One region of the Klebsiella sp. B345 genome, then DNA from elsewhere that is predicted to be linked to it. Evidence: predicted binding sites of a transcription regulator. Region 1 holds the regulator's gene; the other holds the start of a gene.
The links. The regulator sigma-54, encoded in region 1, starts transcription at its own class of promoters, with help from an activator protein. The targets are predictions, from matches to a motif close to GTTGGCACANNTTTCGCTNT.
Positions count from the first base shown of each region.

Region 2: the regulator sigma-54 is predicted to act here: its motif matches at 1,153-1,172, upstream of norV (anaerobic nitric oxide reductase flavorubredoxin).

Region 1 covers NZ_CP180443.1:2,400,449-2,406,537, forward strand. The annotation lists gene kdsC (3-deoxy-manno-octulosonate-8-phosphatase KdsC) at 1-84, shown strand, start outside; gene lptC (LPS export ABC transporter periplasmic protein LptC) at 81-656, shown strand; gene lptA (lipopolysaccharide ABC transporter substrate-binding protein LptA) at 625-1,170, shown strand; gene lptB (LPS export ABC transporter ATP-binding protein) at 1,177-1,902, shown strand; gene rpoN (RNA polymerase factor sigma-54) at 1,950-3,383, shown strand; gene hpf (ribosome hibernation promoting factor) at 3,406-3,693, shown strand; gene ptsN (PTS IIA-like nitrogen regulatory protein PtsN) at 3,764-4,252, shown strand; gene rapZ (RNase adapter RapZ) at 4,298-5,152, shown strand; gene npr (PTS phosphocarrier protein NPr) at 5,149-5,421, shown strand; gene mtgA (monofunctional biosynthetic peptidoglycan transglycosylase) at 5,485-6,089, opposite strand, start outside.
Region 2 covers NZ_CP180443.1:1,868,718-1,874,806, forward strand. The annotation lists gene norR (nitric oxide reductase transcriptional regulator NorR) at 1-1,032, opposite strand, end outside; gene norV (anaerobic nitric oxide reductase flavorubredoxin) at 1,220-2,671, shown strand; gene norW (NADH:flavorubredoxin reductase NorW) at 2,668-3,801, shown strand; gene ACMYSO_RS08715 (HoxN/HupN/NixA family nickel/cobalt transporter) at 3,860-4,873, opposite strand; gene hypF (carbamoyltransferase HypF) at 4,870-6,089, opposite strand, start outside.

The DNA of each region.
Region 1 (6,089 bases):
GGGCGTGGAGCGGTACGAGAAGTCTGCGATTTGTTACTCCTGGCGCAGGGCAAGCTGGATGAGGCCAAAGGACAATCAATATGAGTAAAACCAGACGTTGGGTTATTATTTTACTATCGCTGGTCGCGCTGGTCCTGATAGGCCTGAATCTGGCGGGTACGGACGACGCGCCTGCACCAGAGGCCAATCCTGCTGACCCAACGTACACCAGTGAGCATACCGATACCGTGGTCTACAGCCCTGAAGGGGCGCTTAACTATCGCTTAATCGCTGAGCACGTGGAGTATTTTTCCGCCGAGGCGCTATCGTGGTTCACCAAACCGGTAATGACGACCTTTGACACCAATAAGGTCCCGACCTGGTCTATCAAAGCAGACAAGGCAAAGCTGACCAACGACCGCATGCTGTATCTTTACGGGCATGTTGAGGTAAACGCACTGACAGCGGACTCTCAACTGCGCAAAATTACGACGGATAACGCCCAGATAAACCTGGTAACACAAGATGTTACCTCCGATGACTTGGTGACGTTGTACGGGACAACATTTAATTCTAGCGGCCTGAAAATGCGCGGTAACTTGCGCAGCAAAACTGCCGAGCTGATTGAAAAGGTTAGAACCTCTTATGAAATTCAGAACAAACAAACTCAGCCTTAAGATTGCGCTCGCCAGCGCCATTCTGGCCGCCAGCCTGCCGGCACTGGCCAAAACCGGTGATACCGATCAGCCGATCCACATCGAATCCGATCAGCAGTCGCTGGATATGCAGGGCAATATCGTCACCTTTACCGGCAATGTGGTCGTCACCCAGGGCACCATCAAAATCAACGCGGATAAGGTGGTCGTCACCCGTCCTGGCGGGGAAAAAGGCAAAGAAGTGATCGACGGTTATGGCAACCCGGCTACCTTCTATCAGATGCAGGACAACGGCAAACCGGTGAAAGGCCGCGCCGATAAAATGCATTATGAATTGCAGAACGATTTTGTGGTGTTGACCGGCAACGCGCACCTGGATCAGCTCGACAGCAACATCCAGGGTGACAAGATCACTTACCTGGTGAAAGAGCAGAAAATGCAGGCGTTCAGCAGCAAAGGCGGACGCGTAACCACGGTTCTGGTTCCTTCGCAGCTGCAGGACAAAAGTGGCGATCAGTCAAAGAAAGGTAAGTAATTCGTTATGGCAACATTAACTGCAAAGAATCTTGCTAAAGCCTATAAAGGCCGCCGCGTGGTGGAAGATGTCAGTCTGACCGTGAACTCCGGCGAGATTGTCGGCCTGCTTGGCCCAAACGGCGCCGGTAAAACCACGACCTTCTACATGGTGGTGGGCATTGTGCCGCGCGACGCCGGCAACATTATCATCGACGATGAAGATATCAGCCTGCTGCCGCTGCACGCCCGCGCGCGTCGGGGTATCGGCTACCTGCCGCAGGAAGCCTCCATTTTCCGCCGCCTGAGCGTGTTTGATAACCTGATGGCGGTGTTGCAGATTCGGGACGATCTCAGCAGCGAGCAGCGCGAAGACCGCGCCAAAGAGCTGATGGAAGAGTTTCATATTGAACATCTGCGCGACAGCCTTGGTCAGGCGCTTTCCGGTGGTGAACGCCGTCGTGTCGAAATCGCGCGAGCGCTGGCCGCTAACCCGAAATTTATCCTGCTGGATGAACCCTTTGCCGGCGTGGATCCGATTTCCGTTATCGATATCAAACGGATCATCGAACACCTGCGAGACAGCGGTCTTGGGGTACTGATCACCGACCATAACGTCAGGGAAACGCTGGCCGTTTGTGAACGTGCCTATATCGTTAGCCAGGGTCACCTGATTGCCCACGGCACGCCTCAGCAAATCCTTGAAGACGAGCAGGTTAAGCGCGTGTATCTTGGGGAAGACTTCAGACTCTGATAGGGTAGAGGTTACAGACGTTTTAGCCGGAGATATTTGCCCTGAATATGAAGCAAGGTTTGCAATTAAGGCTAAGCCAACAGCTTGCCATGACGCCACAACTGCAGCAGGCTATCCGTTTGCTGCAGTTGTCCACGTTAGAACTCCAGCAGGAACTCCAGCAGGCGCTGGAGAGTAATCCGTTGCTTGAGCAAACCGATCTTCACGATGAGGTAGAAACCAAAGAGGTCGAGGACCGCGAATCGCTGGATACGGTCGATGCGCTTGAGCAAAAAGATATGCCGGAGGAGTTGCCCCTCGACGCCAGCTGGGATGAGATCTACACCGCCGGTACACCATCAGGAAACGGCGTTGACTATCAGGACGACGAGCTGCCGGTCTATCAAGGCGAAACGACCCAAAGCCTGCAGGATTATCTGATGTGGCAGGTCGAGCTGACGCCATTTACCGATACCGATCGCGCCATCGCCACCTCTATCGTCGATGCCGTCGATGATACGGGCTATCTCACTATTCGGATCGAAGACATTGTCGAGAGCATCGACGATGAAGAGATCGGCCTCGAAGAAGTTGAAGCGGTACTAAAACGTATCCAGCGTTTTGATCCGGTTGGCGTGGCGGCGAAAGATCTGCGCGACTGCCTGCTGGTTCAACTTTCACAATATGCGAAAGAGACGCCCTGGCTGGAAGAGGCCCGGCTGATCATCAGCGATCATCTTGATCTGCTCGCCAACCATGATTTTCGTTCCTTAATGCGCGTGACGCGCCTTAAAGAAGATGTGCTGAAAGAAGCGGTTAACCTGATCCAGTCGCTCGATCCTCGCCCAGGCCAGTCGATCCAGACCAGTGAGCCAGAGTACGTCATTCCTGACGTTCTGGTACGCAAGGTTAGCGACCGCTGGGTAGTGGAGCTGAATTCCGACAGTATCCCGCGTCTGAAAATCAATCAGCACTATGCCGCAATGGGTAACAGCTCTCGCAATGACGCCGACAGCCAGTTTATCCGCAGCAACCTGCAGGAAGCCCGCTGGCTAATTAAGAGCCTGGAAAGCCGTAACGATACGCTGCTGCGCGTCAGCCGCTGCATCGTCGAGCAGCAGCAGGCCTTCTTCGAGCAGGGCGAAGAGTATATGAAACCGATGGTGCTGGCGGATATTGCCCAGGCCGTCGAAATGCATGAATCCACCATTTCACGTGTCACCACTCAAAAATACCTGCACAGTCCGCGCGGTATTTTTGAGCTGAAGTATTTCTTCTCCAGCCACGTCAGTACCGAAGGCGGCGGCGAGGCATCGTCCACCGCCATTCGTGCGCTGGTGAAGAAGTTAATCGCCGCGGAGAACCCCGCGAAGCCGTTGAGTGACAGTAAGCTCACCACCATACTGTCCGAACAAGGTATCATGGTCGCGCGCCGTACCGTTGCCAAGTACCGAGAGTCTTTATCCATTCCGCCGTCCAACCAGCGTAAACAACTGGTCTGACACAACCGATAAGGAAGACACTATGCAGCTCAACATTACAGGACACAACGTCGAGATCACCCCTGCACTGCGCGACTTCGTTAACGCGAAGTTCAGCAAACTGGAGCAGTTTTTCGACCGGATCAACCAGGTCTACATTGTGTTAAAAGTAGAGAAGGTAACGCAAATTGCGGATGCCAATCTGCATGTCAACGGTGGCGAAATCCATGCCAGTGCGGAAGGGCAGGATATGTACGCCGCTATCGATGGTCTTATCGATAAGCTGGCAAGACAGTTAACAAAACATAAAGATAAACTAAAACAACACTAATTGTCCGGGCGTTGCTCTCGCCTGTTACCCGCTTTAATGGGTAGCAGGCAAGGGGCGCTCAGGTGAAATTATGATGAACAACGATTCGGCTCTACAACTGAGCAACGTCCTTAACCAGGAATGTACCCGTAGCCAGGTTCACTGCCAGAGCAAAAAACGCGCGCTGGAAATCATCAGTGAGCTGGCAGCTAAACAGCTAGGTTTACCGCCACAACTGGTGTTTGAAGCTATTCTCACTCGCGAGAAAATGGGCAGCACCGGGATTGGCAATGGGATTGCCATTCCTCATGGCAAGCTCGAAGAGGATACGCTGCGTGCGGTTGGCGTATTTGTCCAGCTGGAAACCCCGATTGCATTTGATGCCATCGACAACCAGCCGGTCGATCTGCTGTTTGCACTTCTGGTGCCGGCCGATCAGACCAAGACTCATCTGCATACGCTGTCGCTGGTGGCGAAGCGACTGGCAGATAAAACCATTTGTCGTCGCCTGCGCGCAGCGCAAAGCGATGAAGAACTGTATGAGATCATCACCGAAGCAGGAAGCAGCGATGATAGTTAACGAGAGTCGCACTTCATTCTTTATCGTACTGAGGAGAAACGGTACATGGTACTGATGATCGTCAGTGGCCGCTCAGGCTCGGGGAAATCCGTTGCCCTGCGGGCACTGGAAGATATGGGTTTCTACTGCGTAGATAACCTGCCGGTTGTGCTGCTGCCCGAACTGGCCCGCTCGCTGGCCGACAGAAACATGTCAGCAGCCGTCAGCATTGACGTGCGCAATATGCCGGAATCACCGGAGATCTTTGAGCAGGCCATGAAAAACCTGCCAGAGACGTTTTCACCTCAGCTCCTGTTCCTTGATGCCGACCGTAACACGCTGATCCGCCGCTATAGCGACACGCGCCGTCTGCACCCGTTGTCGAGCAAGAATCTGTCGCTTGAAAGCGCAATTGACGAAGAGAGCGCCCTGCTGGAACCGTTGCGTTCCCGCGCAGACCTGATCGTCGATACCTCCGAAATGTCGGTGCATGAACTAGCAGAAATGCTGCGTACGCGCCTGCTCGGTAAGCGTGAGCGCGAACTGACCATGGTCTTTGAATCCTTTGGGTTTAAGCACGGCATCCCGATTGATGCCGATTATGTCTTCGACGTGCGCTTCCTACCCAACCCGCACTGGGATCCCAAACTGCGTCCAATGACCGGGCTGGATAAACCGGTGGCGGCCTTCCTTGACCGGCACACGGAAGTTCACAATTTTATTTACCAGACCCGCAGCTATCTTGAGCTATGGTTACCGATGCTGGAGACCAATAATCGCAGCTATCTGACGGTGGCTATTGGTTGTACCGGCGGTAAACATCGCTCGGTCTACATTGCCGAGCAACTGGCTGATTACTTCCGCTCACGCGGCAAGAATGTGCAGTCTCGCCATCGGACGCTGGAAAAACGCAAATCATGACTGTAAAGCAGACCGTTGAAATCACGAATAAGCTGGGTATGCACGCCCGCCCGGCGATGAAGCTGTTTGAGCTGATGCAAAATTATGACGCAGAAGTGTTGCTGCGCAATGATGAAGGCACGGAAGCCGAAGCCAATAGTGTGATTGCCTTGCTCATGCTCGACTCAGCAAAGGGTCGGCAAATTGAGATTGAGGCCAACGGTCCGCAAGAAGCAGAGGCGCTGGCAGCGGTCATTGCACTGTTCAACGCCGGTTTTGACGAAGATTAGCCTTTACCTGATGCACTCCCCGGCCGCGCGATGCTGACCGGGGCTCACGCCCCCTGTCCTGTTTCAGTCCAGCTTATGCGCCCGCATAAACCCTTCTCCGCCTAACTGGCGCATCTGACGCAGGATCCACGCCTGGCGACTGCGAATATAGCCGGACGGTGCATCGGCGCGAAAGCGGATCGGATTAGGCAGTACCGCCGCCAGAAGCGCGGCTTCCGAAGCGGTTAGCTTGCTGGCCGGCTTATGAAAAAAACGCTGAGAGGCGGCTTCAACACCAAACGTCCCTTCGCCAAACTCGGCAATATTCAGATAGACCGTCAGGATACGTTTCTTGCTCCACACCGTCTCAATGCCGACCGTCAGCCCGGCCTCCAGCCCTTTGCGCAACCAGCTGCGCCCATCCCACAAGAACAGGTTTTTCGCCGTCTGCTGCGACAGCGTGGAAGCACCGCGCACGCGATTTTCCTGGCGTTGATTGTGCGCCAGCGCTTTTTCTATCGCCGACACATCAAAGCCCCAGTGCTCGGGAAACTTTTGGTCCTCTGACGCAATAACCGCCAGCCCCATCCACGGTGATATCTCATCCATGCTGACCCAGTCCGAATGGGCAACGTAGTGGAAATCACCGTGCAACCATGCGCCAACCTGCCGCTCCAGCATGACGGCGG
Region 2 (6,089 bases), 530 kb from region 1:
GAGATCGGCACGAAACCGGCCTTCAATCACCTCCTGGCGCAGGTCGCGGTTGGTGGCCGCCAGCACCCGCACGTTAACCCGCAGGCTGCGGTCATCCCCTACCCGCTGAATATCGCCATATTGCAGTACCCGCAGCAGCTTGGCCTGCAGCGCCAGCGACAGCTCGCCAATTTCATCGAGGAACAGGGTGCCGTTATCGGCCATTTCAAACTTGCCGCTACGGTTGCTGATCGCTCCGGTAAAGGCCCCTTTCACATGCCCAAACAGCTCGCTTTCCGCTACGCTCTCCGGCAGCGCCGCGCAGTTCAGATAGATCAGTGGATTGGCCGCCCGGGACGATCCCTGATGGAGCGCTTTCGCCACCAGCTCTTTGCCGGTGCCGGTTTCACCGCTGATCAGGACGTTCAAATCCGAGGCGGCGACGATATCGATCTCTTTTTTCAGCTGCACCATCGGCGCCGACAGCCCGATAATCTCCTGATGGTCCGGGGGCGTATAGCGAACACTCGCCTCTGGTAGCACGTTCTGATTCTCAAGCCGCGCAATAAGCAGCGCGTTATTCAACGCCCCCGCCACCAGCGCGGCTATCAAGCGTAGCGCTTCGTCACTGAAACTATCGAAGCGGTCGGCCTCCATACCGTCGAGGGTCAGCGCGCCAATCAGGGTCTGCCCGGCAAACAGCGGTAGCCCCACGCAGGCATGCACCTTCAGGCTCTCATGGCCGGGAATCAGGCCATCATAGGGGTCCGGCAGGTCGCTGTCCGCCGGGAAACGCACCACGTCCCCGGCGCGGGCAATCGCCTCCAGCCGCGGGTGGCCCGCCAGCGCAAAGCGCCGCCCCAGCACATCCTCAGCCAGTCCGTCGATCGCCAGCGGTACAAACTGATGCGCCTCATAACGCAGCAGCGCCGAGGCATCACAGCCCAGCACCTGGCGCAGCGTTGCAATCAGGCGAGAGAAGCGGTCGGCATGGCCGATATCGCTTTGTAAATCAATGGCGATCTTCGCCAGCACGTCCACGGAAAAGCGCATCGCTGCCTCATTGTCATTTTGACAACCAAAATAGTCATAAAGACTATTTTAACCATTGTCACTTTGACATTAAAGATTTTAATAAAAAAAATAAATCAACTAAAATCAACGCATTAAAAAGTTGGCATGCAACTTGATATAAGCAAACCATCTTATTTAGAACAATGCTGAATTAATTGAGGTTGCTATGTCTATTCTGGTTAAAAATAACATTCATTGGGTTGGCCAACGCGACTGGGAAGTGCGTGATTTCCACGGTACCGAATACAAAACGTTGCGCGGCAGCAGCTACAACAGCTACCTGATCCGCGAAGAGAAAAATGTGCTGATTGATACCGTAGATCATAAATTCAGCCGCGAGTTCGTGCAAAACCTGCGCAGCGAAATCGACCTCGCCGATATCGACTACATCGTCATTAACCATGCGGAAGAAGACCATGCTGGCGCGCTGACCGAGCTGATGAACAGCATCCCGGACACCCCGATTTACTGCACCGCCAACGCCATCGACTCCATTACCGGCCATCATCATCACCCGGAATGGAATTTCCACGTCGTGAAAACCGGCGACAGCCTCGATCTCGGCAACGGTAAACAGCTGATCTTCGTGGAAACCCCGATGCTGCACTGGCCGGACAGCATGATGACCTACATGACCGGCGACGCGGTGCTGTTCAGCAACGATGCCTTCGGCCAGCACTACTGCGACGAGCACCTGTTTAATGATGAAGTGGACCAGACCGAGCTGTTCGAACAGTGCCAGCGTTACTACGCCAACATCCTGACGCCGTTCAGCCGCCTGGTGACGCCCAAAATTACCGAAATCCTCGGCTTCAATCTGCCCGTCGATATGATTGCCACCTCCCACGGCGTGGTCTGGCGCGATAACCCGACGCAAATCGTCGAAATGTACCTGAAATGGGCGGCGGATTATCAGGAAGATCGCATCACCATCTTCTACGACACTATGTCCAACAACACCCGCATGATGGCGGACGCTATCGCCCAGGGCATCACCGACATCGACCCCCGCGTGGCGGTAAAAATCTTTAACGTCGCCCGCAGCGATAAGAACGAGATCCTGACCAACGTGTTCCGCTCAAAAGGGGTGCTGGTGGGCACCTCCACCATGAACAACGTCATGATGCCGAAAATCGCTGGTCTGGTGGAAGAGATGACCGGCCTGCGTTTTCGTAATAAACGTGCCAGCGCTTTTGGCTCTCACGGCTGGAGCGGCGGCGCGGTGGACAGGCTTTCCACCCGCTTACAGGATGCCGGTTTTGAGATGTCCCTGAGCCTGAAGGCCAAATGGCGCCCGGACATGGATGCGCTGGATATTTGCCGCGAGCACGGCCGTGAAATCGCCCGCCAGTGGGCACTCTCCCCGCTGCCGGTCAGCGCTGATAAAAAAAGCCCGGCGGAGCAGAGTGACTGCGCCTGCGCAGCGGCGGCCGCGGCTGACCTCGGTCCGTCAATGCAGTGCAGCGTCTGCCAGTGGATTTACGATCCGGCGCAAGGAGAACCGAACCAGGACGTCCAGCCGGGCACCCCGTGGAGCGAGGTACCGGATAACTTCCTGTGCCCTGAGTGCTCTCTCGGCAAAGAGGTCTTTGACGTTCTGGCAACGGAGGCAAAATGAGTGATGGCATCGTCATCATCGGCTCGGGCTTTGCGGCCCGTCAGCTGGTGAAAAATATCCGTAAGCAGGATGCCCAGGTTCCGCTGACGCTGATCGCCGCCGACAGCATGGATGAGTACAACAAACCGGATCTCAGCCACGTCATCAGCCGCGGTCAAAGCGCCGACGACCTGACCTTGCAAACGGCGGGTGAGTTTGCCGAGCAGTACAATCTGCGCCTGTTTCCGCATACCTGGGTCAGCGATATCGACGCCGGGAATCAGTTGGTGAAGAGCCAGGACCGCGAGTGGCGCTATGACAAGCTGGTGCTGGCGACCGGTGCCGCGCCGTTTATCCCGCCGGTACCGGGGCGCGAGCTGATGCTGACCCTGAACAGCCAGCGAGAATATGGCGCGGCGAACAGCCAGCTGCGTGATGCCCGGCGGGTGCTGATCGTCGGCGGCGGGCTGATTGGCTGCGAGCTGGCGATGGATTTCTGCCGCGCCGGCAAAGCAGTGACGGTGGTCGACAATTCCGCCAGCGTGCTGTCGGCGCTGATGCCACCGGAGGCCAGCAGCCGACTGCAGCATCGGTTAGCCGATATGGGCGTGCACCTGATGCTGAAAACCCAGCTCGAAGGGCTGGAGAAAACCGCTGACGGCATCCGCGTGACCGTCGATCGCCAGCGCAGCGTAACCGTGGATGCGGTGGTTGCCGCCGCCGGGCTGCGCCCGGAAACCGCGCTGGCGCGTCGGGCAGGCCTTGAGGTTAATCGTGGCGTGATGGTCGATAGCCATCTGCGCAGCAGCCATCCGGCGATTTTTGCCCTCGGCGACTGCGCCGAAATTAACGGCAAAGTGCTGCCATTTCTGCAGCCGATTCTGCTCAGCGCCATGTGCCTGAGTAAAAATCTGCTGGGACAGTCGGGAGCGTTGACGTTGCCGCCGATGCTGGTGAAGGTCAAAACGCCGGATTTACCATTGCACCTGGCAGGCGCAACCCAGCGTGACGATTTAACATGGAATATTGTTGCCGCCAAAGACGGTCTGGTTGCGAGAGGCGTTGACGCCGACAACCAGCTACGCGCGTTTGTGGTCAGCGAGGACCGTATGAAAGACGCCTTTGCCCTACTCAAACAGCTGGTCAGTTAATCAGGGTCAACTGACGTTATTCCCGGAGGCGGCGCACAGCACCGCCTCCGGGCAAATATCAACGCGCCAGGTTGTCGTATCCGCGCCAGCGATAGTTGAGCACTGACAGCACCCAGCAGGCGACGAACAGCCCGACCACCACAAACCCGGCATCGCCGAGATTATCGTTCAGCGCGCCAACCCAGCGCCACAGGCCGCCGCTGAGCGAAAACTTATCCATCAGCAGTCCCAAAGCCTCCAGCCCGCCAATAAACAGCGCCACCACCACAGAGGTTCCGGTGATGGTCATATTGTAATAGAGCTTGCGCTGCGGCTTACTGAATGCCCAACCATACGCCCCCACCATCAGCACGTTGTCGAGGGTATCCACCAGCGCCATTCCGCTGGCAAACAGCGCCGGGAAGACCATGATGGACCAGATGGACATCCCGCTCGAAGCGCTGGCGGCAGAAATGCCCAGCACGCCGATTTCGGTGGCGGTATCAAACCCCAGCCCGAACAGGAAACCTACCAGATACATCTGCCAGCTGCGGCTGATCAGGCGGAAGGTCTTGCCAAACAGCCAGCTCATCATGCCGCCGCCGGTCGCCACCTCATCGCTGAGGCTACCGCCCTTCTTCCACGCCTGAAAACTACGCCAGACGCTGCGCAAAATCACCAGGTTCACAAACGCCATCAGCAATAAAAACAACGCCGACACCGCGGTGCCGATCACGCTGCCGGTATCATGAAACCAGCTCATCTGTTGCCCGAACGCGGTGGCCGTCGCGGCAATCGCCGCCGAGGCCAGCACCACAATCGACGAATGGCCTAATGAAAACCACGCCCCGACGCCGAAAGGCCGGCGCCCCTGCTGCATCATTTTACGGGTGACGCTATCAATTGCCGCAATATGATCGGCATCCACCGCATGACGCAGGCCATATCCCCACGCCAGCAGACTGGCCGCCATCAGCGCACCGCTGTCGCCAAACGCCTGCCAGGCCCAGATCCAGGCCAAGACATTCGCCAGAATCAGCCCCCCAACCAGCACCGCGGCGCGCGGCTGCTGGCGTAAAATCGTCACTATCATGGTGATGTCCTGTGAGCCTGCCAGCGCGCGGCGGCAACGACCGCCTGACCATAGGCGATCGCCCCATCTCCGGCAGGTAACTGTTGCGGAAACAGCAGAGTAAAATCCGCCAGATAAAACGTCAATCGCGAGACCAGTAGGCGGTTATGTAGCACTCCTCCGCTAAAGGCCAGCGTCGTCACGCTGCGCGATGTCGCGCAATCCCGGACCATCGTCGCCAGTCCGCAGGCCAACGCATCATGAAATGCCCAGGCTTTCTGTTCCCGCGTGGCCTGCCACCCCAGCCACAGCTTCCAGAACGTCGCCAGATCCAGCGTACCGTCACGCCAGGGGATGCTGACCGGATGGGCAACGCCTTCGCAAACCGTCGCCAGCGCTTCCAGCTGACAGGCCGCCTCACCTTCATAGCTCAGGCTGTCCGGGGCGCACGCCAGGGCGCAGGCCACCGCGTCAAACAGTCGTCCGCAGGACGACGCCAGCGGCGCATTGATTCCCCGCGCGATGGCCTGCGCCAGCAGCTGCCAGTTATGCTGATGCAGCGCGGCGGTTTCAGCATAGTTCTGCCACTGCGGCACAAACGCCAGGCACTGGGCCAGCAGATTGCGCCATGGCTGACGAGCCGCCAGATCCCCCCCGGGCAGCGCCACCGCCGGCAATCCGCCGAGGCGTTCACACTCACGGTAGTTAACCCGCAGACACTCCCCGCCCCACAGCGCACCATTTTCCCCCATGCCAATACCGTCAAGCACCAGGGCGATAACATCCCCGCCGTCCAGCGGCCAGCCGTGTTCCGCCAGGCAGGCGGCAGCATGGGCATGATGATGAAGGACGTTGTCGACCGGCAGGGTCAGCGATGCTGCCCACTGCGAGGCGCGATAGCCGGGATGGGCGTCCGCCGCCACCCGCTGGGGGGTAAAGGCGTAAATATCCTGCATCAGGTGCAGCGCCTCGCGCCACTGCGCTTCAACGCCCTCATCGCCGAGATCGCCAAAGTGTTGGCTCAGCACCGCCTCATCGCCACGCGCCAGACAAAAGGTATTTTTCATGTCGCCGCCGAGACACAGCAGCGGCGGCACGTCATGAAACCCCGGCGGTAACGGCATCGCGTCCGGTACGTAGCCCCGCGAGCGGCGCAGCATCTCGCCGCTTTGGCGTATCACCGAGTCATCCATACGCTGGACAATGTCACGGTTGTGCAGCAGAAAACCGTCGGCAA